2 linked regions of the Diaphorobacter ruginosibacter genome follow. The main gene of each other region encodes a partner of the protein of the gene in region 2 in a complex. Links are inferred from orthologs where the notes say so. Each region holds a gene or a part of one and is shown on either strand. Other genes may lie near its edges.

Region 1 (3,960 bases), 1.3 Mb from region 2 along the record:
TCAGATTGAACATCCCGCGTATGCGCTGGGGCAGGCTGGCCCAGCGAAATGCGAAGTTGTCAGGATTCATGTTCACCAGTCTCTTGTTCTCTTAGACGCTTGATGGGTAAGTATTGTGCCAATCAATGTTCATCAGGCTGAAATTCAGCAGCAGGCTCAGGGGACATCGTGTGTTTACCCAACGCCAGCGCACTGCTCACCAGCTCGTCGCGAAGTACCTGCAGGCCTGCGCCATCACGAGCACTCACAAATACGCGCGGCAGCCTGCGGCCATCGATCTCGTACTCGTCGCGCATCCGCACGGGCATCTGCTCCGGCGCGATCGCGTCCAGCTTGTTGAACACCAGCACCTGCGGGATCTCGTCCGCGCCGATTTCCGCCAGCACACGCTGCACCTGGTCGATCTGCTCAGGGAAGTTCGGATTCGAGGCGTCCACCACATGCAGCAACAGGTCGGCCTCGACCGCCTCCTGCAGCGTGGCCTGGAATGCGTCGACCAGGCCGTGCGGCAGGTCGCGGATGAATCCCACGGTATCCGAGAGGGAAATGGAGCCCACCTCCTCTCCCAGGTACATCTGGCGCGTGGTGGTATCGAGCGTCGCGAACAGTTGATCGGCCGCATAGGCACGGGCCTTCACCAGCGCATTGAACAGCGTGGATTTGCCGGCATTGGTATAGCCCACCAGCGAGACACTGAACACTTCGCGGCGCTCGCGCTGGCGACGCTGCGTGTTGCGTTGCTTCTTGACCTTGACCAAGCGCTCCTTGGTGCGCTTGATCGCGTCATTGATCATTCGGCGGTCGAGCTCGATCTGCGTCTCGCCCGGGCCGCCGCGCGCACCGATACCGCCGCGCTGGCGCTCAAGGTGAGACCAGCGACGGACAAGGCGGGTACTGAGGTATTGCAGGCGCGCCAGCTCGATCTGCAACTTGCCTTCATGGCTGCGTGCACGCTGGGCGAAGATTTCAAGGATCAACAGAGTCCGGTCGTTCACCGGGAGCTCCAGCGCACGCTCGAGGTTTCGCTGCTGGGCAGGACTCAGGGCTTGATCGAAGAGAATCTCTCTGGCGCCGTAGGTCTGCGCCAGGAGACGGATTTCCTCCGCCTTGCCGGATCCCACGAACAGCGCGGCATCGGGAGCCTTGCGCTTGCAGGTCAGGCGGGCGACGGGCCGGAGGCCCGCGGTTTCGGCCAGCAGACCGAGTTCTTCAAGCTCCCCATCGAAATGGGGAGCTCCAAAATCGACCCCGACAAGAATGACCGGGGCATTACCTTGTGCAGGGACTGGTGCTTCAACGCTCAAAGTCTAGAGCCTTCAAATAAAAAACTCTCGACCTGACGGCCGAAGAGTGACCGCCATGCAAATGGCGATATTACTGATTGTTGTCAGCTTCTGCGTTTTCCGCCGTGGTGAAGTTCACAGCGCGTCCGGGGACGATGGTGGAGATGGCGTGCTTGTAGACCATCTGGGTCACCGTGTTGCGCAGCAGCACAACGTATTGGTCGAACGATTCGATTTGCCCTTGCAGCTTGATACCGTTGACCAGATAGATCGAAACGGGCACGTGCTCGCGGCGCAGTGCGTTCAGGAAGGGATCTTGTAGAAGTTGGCCTTTATTGCTCACGATATTCTCCGTGTTCTCAGAGCGTTGTTGTAAACCGACACCTTACCACAGCGGCCCAGCCTTACACCATGCAAGGGCTTGAATCGCTGTTGTTTTAGTGCTAGCGCCTAACCGATTATTTATCGGCGTAAGGATTATGTGAGGTCTTCATTTCAATTCGCAAGGGCGTGCCCACAAGATTGAATTCCTTGCGGAAGCGCGCTTCCAGGAATCGCTTGTAGGCGTCCGTCACGTGCTCGAGCGAATTGCCATGGATGACGATGACCGGTGGGTTCATGCCGCCCTGGTGCGCATAGCGCAGCTTGGGACGGTACATGCCGGATTTCTTGGGCGTCTGGAACTGCACTGCCTCCAGCAGCAGGCGCGTGAGCACCGGCGTGGGCATCTTGCATGTCGCCGCCTTGTAGGCCTGCAGGATGGACGTCCACAGCGGACCGATACCCTGGCGCTTGCGGGCCGAGATGTAGTGCATGGGCGCGAACTTCAGGAACGACAGGCGCGTCTCGATCGAGCGCTCCAGCATCTGCCGCTGATAGTCATCCACGGCGTCCCACTTGTTGACGGCCAGCACCACGGCGCGGCCACTCTCCAGAATGTAGCCGGCGATGTGTGCATCCTGATCGGTCACGCCTTGCGTGGCATCGAGCAGCAGCAGCACGACGTGCGCGTTCTCGACCGCCTGCAGCGTCTTGACCACGGAAAACTTTTCGATGGCCTCGAACACCTTGCCCTTGCGGCGCAGGCCGGCGGTGTCGATGAGCTCGAAGCGCTGGCCGAGACGCTCGAAGGGAACCGAGATCGCGTCGCGCGTCGTTCCGGGCATGTCGAATGCGACGAGACGCTCTTCGCCCAGCCAGGTATTGATCAGGGTGGACTTGCCGACGTTCGGGCGACCGGCAACCGCCAGGCGAATCACACCGGACTCGCGGTCCTCCTCCTCATCGTCCGGGTCGGGCAGATTCAGCTGACCGAGCGCCAACTCGACCAGCGGGCGGACGCCCTGGCCGTGCGCAGCGGAGATGGGGTAGACCTCGCCCAGGCCGAGTTCATAGAACTCGGACATGTGCATGCTGTCCTTCATGCCTTCCGCCTTGTTGCCCACCAAGAGGGCGGGCTTGCCAAGGCGGCGCAGGTACTTGGCGATCTCGTGATCCTGCGCCGAGAGACCGGCGCGCACGTCCACCACAAAAATGACCACGTCGGCCTCGGCAACCGCTTGCTGCGTCTGCTTGGCCATCTCGCGGAAGATGCCGGAGGATGCATCCGGCTCGAAGCCGCCAGTGTCGATCACGATGTATTCGTGCTTGCCCTGGCGCCCATTTCCGTAATGCCGGTCGCGTGTCAATCCCGCGAAGTCGGCGACGATGGCGTCACGCGATTTCGTCAATCGATTGAACAAGGTGGACTTGCCCACATTGGGGCGCCCAACCAAAGCAATAACGGGCTTCATGTTGTTTTTCTAGGTTATTCCGGCCTGAAGCCGTAGATTCCACCGTCGCGGGTCACCACGACGAGCGTGCCAGCAACGGCCACGGGGGCTGCTGCGACACCAGATTTGTCCGTAGTCAGACGATTGAGCGGCGAGGCATCCTCGCGCGACAGCATGTGCACGGTGCCGGTCGAATCACCGATCACCACCGAGCGGCCCAGCACCAGCGGAGCGGTCAGCTCGCGATACTGCAGGCGGCTGCTGCTCCACACCTTGGAGCCGTCGCTGCGCTTCCACGCCAGGACGGTTCCGTTGCTTTCGACACCGTAGATGTTCTTGTCGTCACCGTCGATGCCTTCGTTGCCCTTGGCAGTCTGGGTCCAGACCACGCTGCCCCGGCTGGCATCGATGCAGCCGACCGATGTCTGGAAAGCCCGGGCGCACAGATTGTCGCCGATGCGGCTCGTGCGGCCGACGATCTCGACCAGTCGCTCCACATCGTTGGTGCCGCGGGGGCTGGCGAGCGGCGCTTCCCACTGGATCGATCCATTGTCGGGGTTGAAGCCCACCAGGCGACCGGCAAGGCCCGTCACCAGCGTATTGCCGATCGGCAGCAGCACGCCCTGCTGGCGCAGGATGAGCGGCTCGCCCGGACGCTGTTGCGTCCACAGACGCTGGCCGGAGGCTGCGTCATAGGCATAGACCGAGCGGTCGGCCGCCAGCACGAACACGCGGTTGCCTGCCACCAGCGGTGCGGTGAACACCTGGATCGGCAGGCTCTTGCGCCAGATCTCGCGGCCGCCCTCGATGGCGATCAGCTGGTTGTTGCGGCTGACCACCGCGCTCCAGCGGCCATCCGTGCCCACGCCCGCCGACAGCGGAGTGCCGACGTTCAGGCGCCAGAC
Region 2 (5,341 bases):
TCCTGGGGCAGGGTGTTGAGATCGGCAAGGGGATAGCGCACTGACATGGGATGGGTCTCCATTGGTGTTGTTGTCGATGCCTCAAGCATAGCGCGCGCCCAAGCATGCTTCGGGGCGCGGGTGATCAATCCATTCCGCATATGCAGAAGCGATAAGCGCATATCGAACCGTGATCCAATGCCGGCAACGATTCACCGCTTGTTCCGCACTCGATTTCCGACTTTTCCCCGCCATGCCAGGATTGCTTTCCAAAGACGACCAGGGCCAGCTCCAGGTCTTGCTGCCACGCGTGAGCCTGGCCCTTGTGCCCACCCCGCTCGAGGCACAGCCCCACATGGGGCGCAAGCTGGGGGTGGCCCTCAGCGTGAAGCGCGATGACCTGACCGGCCTGGCCTTTGGCGGCAACAAGATCCGTCAGCTCGAGTACTACTTCGGGCAGGCGCGCGAGCAGGGCGCCACTGCGGTGCTGGTGAGCGGAGCCATCCAGTCGAACTACACCCGGGCAACGGCGGCCGTGGCCGCGCGCCTGGGACTGCGCTGCCATGTACAGCTGGAGAATCGGGTGCCTTCGATGCGCAGCGAGGCCTATGAGCATTCGGGCAATGTGCTGCTCTCGGACATCTACGGTGCCAGAGTGAGCCGCTTCGACAATCCTGACGACGAGGTGGGCGCCGATGCGGCGATCCATGGGATTGCGCAGGGCCTGCGGGAGCGGGGCGAAGTCCCCTACGTCATTTCGTTGAAGGCCGACAGCGATCCGCTGGGCAGCGTCGGCTATCTGCATGCGGCAGCCGAGTTGCTGTCGCAGCAGCCGGATGTGAGCCATGTGGTACTCGCATCGGGGAGTGGGCAGACGCAGGCCGGCCTGCTGTTCGGCCTGAGGTTTCTCGGCTCCGCCGCACGCGTGCTCGGCGTCAGCGTGAGGCGCGATGTGCCGGCACAGCGGCAGCGGGTGCTGTCCCACTGTGCAGCGCTTGCGCGGATGCTGGATGTACCGCCGGTGACCACAGCGCAGGATGTCGAGGTCTTCGACGGCAACCCGGATACCAGCTACGGACTGCCTGACGCCCGGCTACTCGATTTCCTTCTGGACGTGGCACGCAGCGACGGCCTGCTGCTAGACCCCGTCTATACCGGAAAGGCCTTCGCCGGCATGGCACGCCTGAGAGAGCAGGGCCACCTGCCCGCAGGCGCCCGTGTCGTCTTCGTGCATACAGGCGGCATGCCGGCGCTGTTTGCCTACGGGCCCGAGTTCCAGTCGCGCGCCGCTGCACGCCATCAGGGGTGAAGCGAATGCAGGGCCTGCACGCGGGGCTATGCAAGGCGCTCGAGTTTCCACTCCATCGTCCCCTTCCACCAATCCACTGTTTTACGGTAGTCCGTCAGGAGTTGTCATTCATGAAGTTCGTTAGGGCCGGCATCGCGCTGGCTGGCATGCTTGTGCTTTCCCCTGGGCAGGCGCAGACCGCCGCAGGTACCCTGGGCAAGATCCAGAGCGGCAACAAGGTCGTGATGGGCGTACTCGAAAGCTCGCCGCCCATGTCGTATGCGATCGGTGCGGATCGCCGCTACATGGGCTATCACGTCGAGCTGTGCGAGAAAGTGCTGGGCCGGATCGCTCCGCAGGCCCGCATCGAGTACATGGCCATGACGCCGCAGAACTCCCTGCCTCTGGTGCAGAACGGCACGGTCGATATCGGCTGCGGTCCCAAGACCAACAATCTGGCGCGCCAGAAAGAGGTCTCGTTTGCCGTGACCACCTATGTCAACCAGGTGCGCATGGCCGTGCGTGCGGATTCCGGCATCACTTCGTTCAAGCAGCTGGATGGCAAGAACATCGCCGCATCGGCAGGCACCACGTCCGTGCAACTGCTGCGCAAGTTCGGCCGCGAGAATGGCCTGAATCTCACGCCGCAGCTCGGCAAGGACCAGTTCGAGAGCTTTCTTATGCTGGAATCAGGCCGTGCCGACGCCTTCGTCATCGATGACAACCTGCTGGCAGGCCTGATCGCAGGCTCGAAGAACCCCGGCGGCTACCGGATCGTTGGTGAGGTGCTCGGCGCCGAGCCCATCGCACTGGTGCTGCGGCGGGACGATGCGGATTTCAAGAAGGCCGTGGATACCGCGCTGACCGCGATGATGAAGTCCGGCGAAGTCGCAAGAATCTACGACAAGTGGTTCACGCAACCCATTCCTCCCTCCAATACGTCGCTGAATCTGCCGATGAGTGACGCGCTCAGGCAGTTGCTGAAGGAGCCGAACGACAAGCCCGTCGAGGCCTACAACAGCTGAGCCGGGGCATCCAGGCCGTCCAGCGCGCCGTCACGCTCCATTCTGTGTCGTCCGTCATCAGCGGGCGTGTGGCCAGTAGGGGCGCTGGAGGTCGAGAAAACCGTCCATCGCCTCGCTCAGCGCGTCGAGTCTGCTCGCGCCGCCCGGATCCAGCGCCTTCAATGCAAGGTGGACAGCCTCCAGCGTGGACAGTTGATGTTCGGCATGGGCCTTGCGGATCGCATAGCGCGATGCGGGAACGTCGGCCAGCGCCAGTCGCGGCAACCGTGCCAGCAACGGATTGGCGCGGAGCATCTGGCGGCTGTGGCGCCAGGTGGCATCCAGGACGACCAGCCGCGTGCAGGCAGCGGGCGAGTGCGCGGGTCCGGGATCCTGCTGGCCTTCTGCATCTCCTGGATACAGCAGCCACGGGCGAACGGCCTCGCCTGAGGAATTCCACGGCGCATGGAGCAGCTCGGCGTCAAAGGTTTCACCAACCTCCATCCGGCTGTTCGGCAGGCAGAGGTGCAGCAGCTGTCCCGTTCCCTTGGCGTGCCCCACCTCGTCCGGGTGCATGAGGATCAGCACCTCCACCCGATGCGCCACCCTGCGGATGGCCGTGCACACGCAGGCCGAGGCGGGTCGCAGGCAGTGCGGGCAGATCGCCCTGCGTGGAACGGAAGGAAGAACAGGAATTGGCGGCACGGGCGGACGGATCGTCAAAACGCACTATCGAAATGCTTTGGAAAAAAGAAAAGTGCCTGCGATTGTCCCATCGCAGGCACTGAATCAACGGAGTTTCCGCGCGCCATTGGCCGGGGCAGCCGGTCGGGCGCGCACCGGCTTACAGCTTGCCGGCCTTCTGGCGTGCGATCGCATCCGCCACGCCCTTGCCGTAGGCCGGGTCGGCCTGGGTGCAGTGGTCGATGTGGCGCTGGACGATGTGATCGGAGACACCGGCGATGTTGCGCGCGGTGTTCTCGAACAGCAGCTGCTGCTTCTCGGGCGTGAGCAGGCGGAACAGGTCGCCCGGCTGGGTGAAGTAGTCGCTATCGTCCTCGCGGTAGTTCCAGCGGCTGGCGTCACCATAGAGCTTTTCCACGGGTTCGGCGAACTCGGGCTGCTCCTGCCATTCGCCCTTGCTGTTGGGTTCATAGGCCAGGGTTCCGCCATAGTTGCCGTCAACGCGCATGGCGCCATCGCGATGGTAGGCGTGATAGGGGCACTTGGGCGCGTTCACCGGGATCTGGTAGTTGTTCACCCCCAGGCGATAGCGGGCAGCATCGGCGTAGGCGAACAGGCGCGACTGCAGCATGCGGTCGGGCGAGGGGCCGATGCCGGGCACGAGGTTGCTGGGCGCGAACGAGGCCTGCTCCACGTCGGCGTAATAGTTGGCCGGATTGCGGTTGAGCTCCATGATGCCCACCTCGATGAGCGGAAAGTCCTTCTTGCTCCACACCTTGGTGAGATCGAACGGATGGAAGCGGTAGGTCTGTGCCTGTTCCTCGGTCATGATCTGCACGCAGAGCTTCCAGCGGGGGAAATCACCTCGCTCGATGGCTTCCAGCAGATCGCGCTGGCTGCTTTCGCGGTCCTTGGCGACAACGGCGGCGGCTTCCTCGTCCGAGAAGTTCTCGATACCCTGCTGGCTGACGAAGTGGAACTTCACATAATGGCGCACACCTTCCTTGTTGATGAAGCTGTAGGTGTGCGAACCAAAACCGTGCATATGGCGATAGCCGCGCGGAATGCCGCGGTCGCTCATGACGATGGTGATCTGGTGTAGCGCCTCGGGCAGGCCCGTCCAGAAGTCCCAGTTGTTCTCGGCCGAACGCAGGTTGGTGTACGGATCGCGCTTCACGGCCTTGTTGAGATCCGGGAATTTCAGCGGATCGCGGAAAAAGAACACGGGCGTGTTGTTGCCCACCAGATCCCAGTTGCCTTCCTCGGTATAGAACTTCACCGCGAAACCGCGAATGTCGCGTTCGGCATCGGCCGCGCCGCGCTCACCTGCCACCGTGGAAAAGCGGGCGAACAGCTCGGTCTTCTTGCCCACCTGGGAAAACAGCTTGGCGCGCGTGTACTGGCTGATGTCACCGGTCACCGTGAATGTTCCAAACGCACCGGAACCCTTGGCATGCATGCGGCGCTCTGGAATCACCTCGCGATTGAAGTGGGCGAGCTTTTCCAGATGCCACAGGTCTTGAAGCAGCATGGGGCCGCGCGGCCCGGCAGTCATCGAATCCTGGTTGTTGGGCACCGGGGCGCCAGCGGTCGTGGTGAGGCGTTTCGTCATGTGAACTCCTGAGGGTTGGGATTGATGGCTATTGAAATCAATTTGTGATTGATATTTTGCTATTACCTCTCAAATTGGACCAATTGATTATCCAAAACTTCACTATAGGAATCTTCTGATGTTTCATGTGGGGCGCTAAACTGTGAAACTGAGTTACATCAACAATCAGCCGGAGGTGGAATGCATTTTGACGTTGTCGTCGTCGGTGGCGGAGCCGGCGGACTGGAACTTGCCGCCCAGCTGGGCAGGCACTTGGGCAAGAACCTCGGTGGGGAGAAGGTGCTTCTCATCGACCGGTTTCCATACCACATCTGGAAGCCTACCCTGCATGAGGTTGCTGCGGGAACGCTGGACGCTCACCAGGAGGGTTTGTCCTACACGGTGCTCGCGCGGCGCAACCATTTCAGCTTCTCGATGGGAGACATGTGCGCGCTCGACAGCGCTCGCAAGACCCTGACCCTCGCGGCCATGAAGGACGGGCAGGGCAACGAGATCGTGCCGCAGCGCACGGTGAGCTACAAGCATCTCGTGCTGGCCATGGGCAGCGGCTCCAATTCGTTCGGCACGCCCGGCATTGAGAACGCATACCTGTTGGAGAACGCGGTGGATGCCCAGCATTTCCACAGCGATTGGCTGAGCGCCGCGGTGCGGGCGTCGTTCTCGGCGGAGCGGTCGCTGTCGGTGGCGATCGTGGGTGCGGGCGCCACCGGGGTCGAGTTGTCCGCCGAGCTTCTGGAGGCCCATGCCGAACTGCTGCAGAGCCTGGGCAGCAAC

The links.
Region 1: the proteins of H9K76_RS10850 (region 2) and hfq are in contact, whole or in part, in a crystal structure (PDB 3VU3), measured with the Escherichia coli proteins. The link is inferred for Diaphorobacter ruginosibacter from one-to-one orthologs.

What each region holds. Positions count from the first base shown.
Region 1 is NZ_CP060714.1:3,665,549-3,669,508, forward strand. What follows is about bases 1-2,812. They hold hfq (RNA chaperone Hfq), read right to left. Parts: upstream 1,627-2,812; coding sequence 1,375-1,626; downstream 1-1,374. Other genes in these bases: hflK (FtsH protease activity modulator HflK), read right to left, coding at 1-70; hflX (GTPase HflX), read right to left, coding at 123-1,304; der (ribosome biogenesis GTPase Der), read right to left, coding at 1,742-2,812. In the rest of the region: more of der, read right to left, coding at 2,813-3,076; outer membrane protein assembly factor BamB, read right to left, coding at 3,091-3,960. UniProt on the Escherichia coli protein: RNA chaperone that binds small regulatory RNA (sRNAs) and mRNAs to facilitate mRNA translational regulation in response to envelope stress, environmental stress and changes in metabolite concentrations.
Region 2 is NZ_CP060714.1:2,399,618-2,404,958, forward strand. Bases 2,342-5,341 are described here. They hold H9K76_RS10850 (catalase), read right to left. Parts: upstream 4,568-5,341; coding sequence 3,116-4,567; downstream 2,342-3,115. Other genes in these bases: H9K76_RS10845 (tRNA-uridine aminocarboxypropyltransferase), read right to left, coding at 2,350-2,967; H9K76_RS10855 (NAD(P)/FAD-dependent oxidoreductase), read left to right, coding at 4,748-5,341. In the rest of the region: H9K76_RS10830 (peroxidase-related enzyme), read right to left, coding at 1-47; H9K76_RS10835 (D-cysteine desulfhydrase family protein), read left to right, coding at 233-1,288; H9K76_RS10840 (transporter substrate-binding domain-containing protein), read left to right, coding at 1,399-2,292.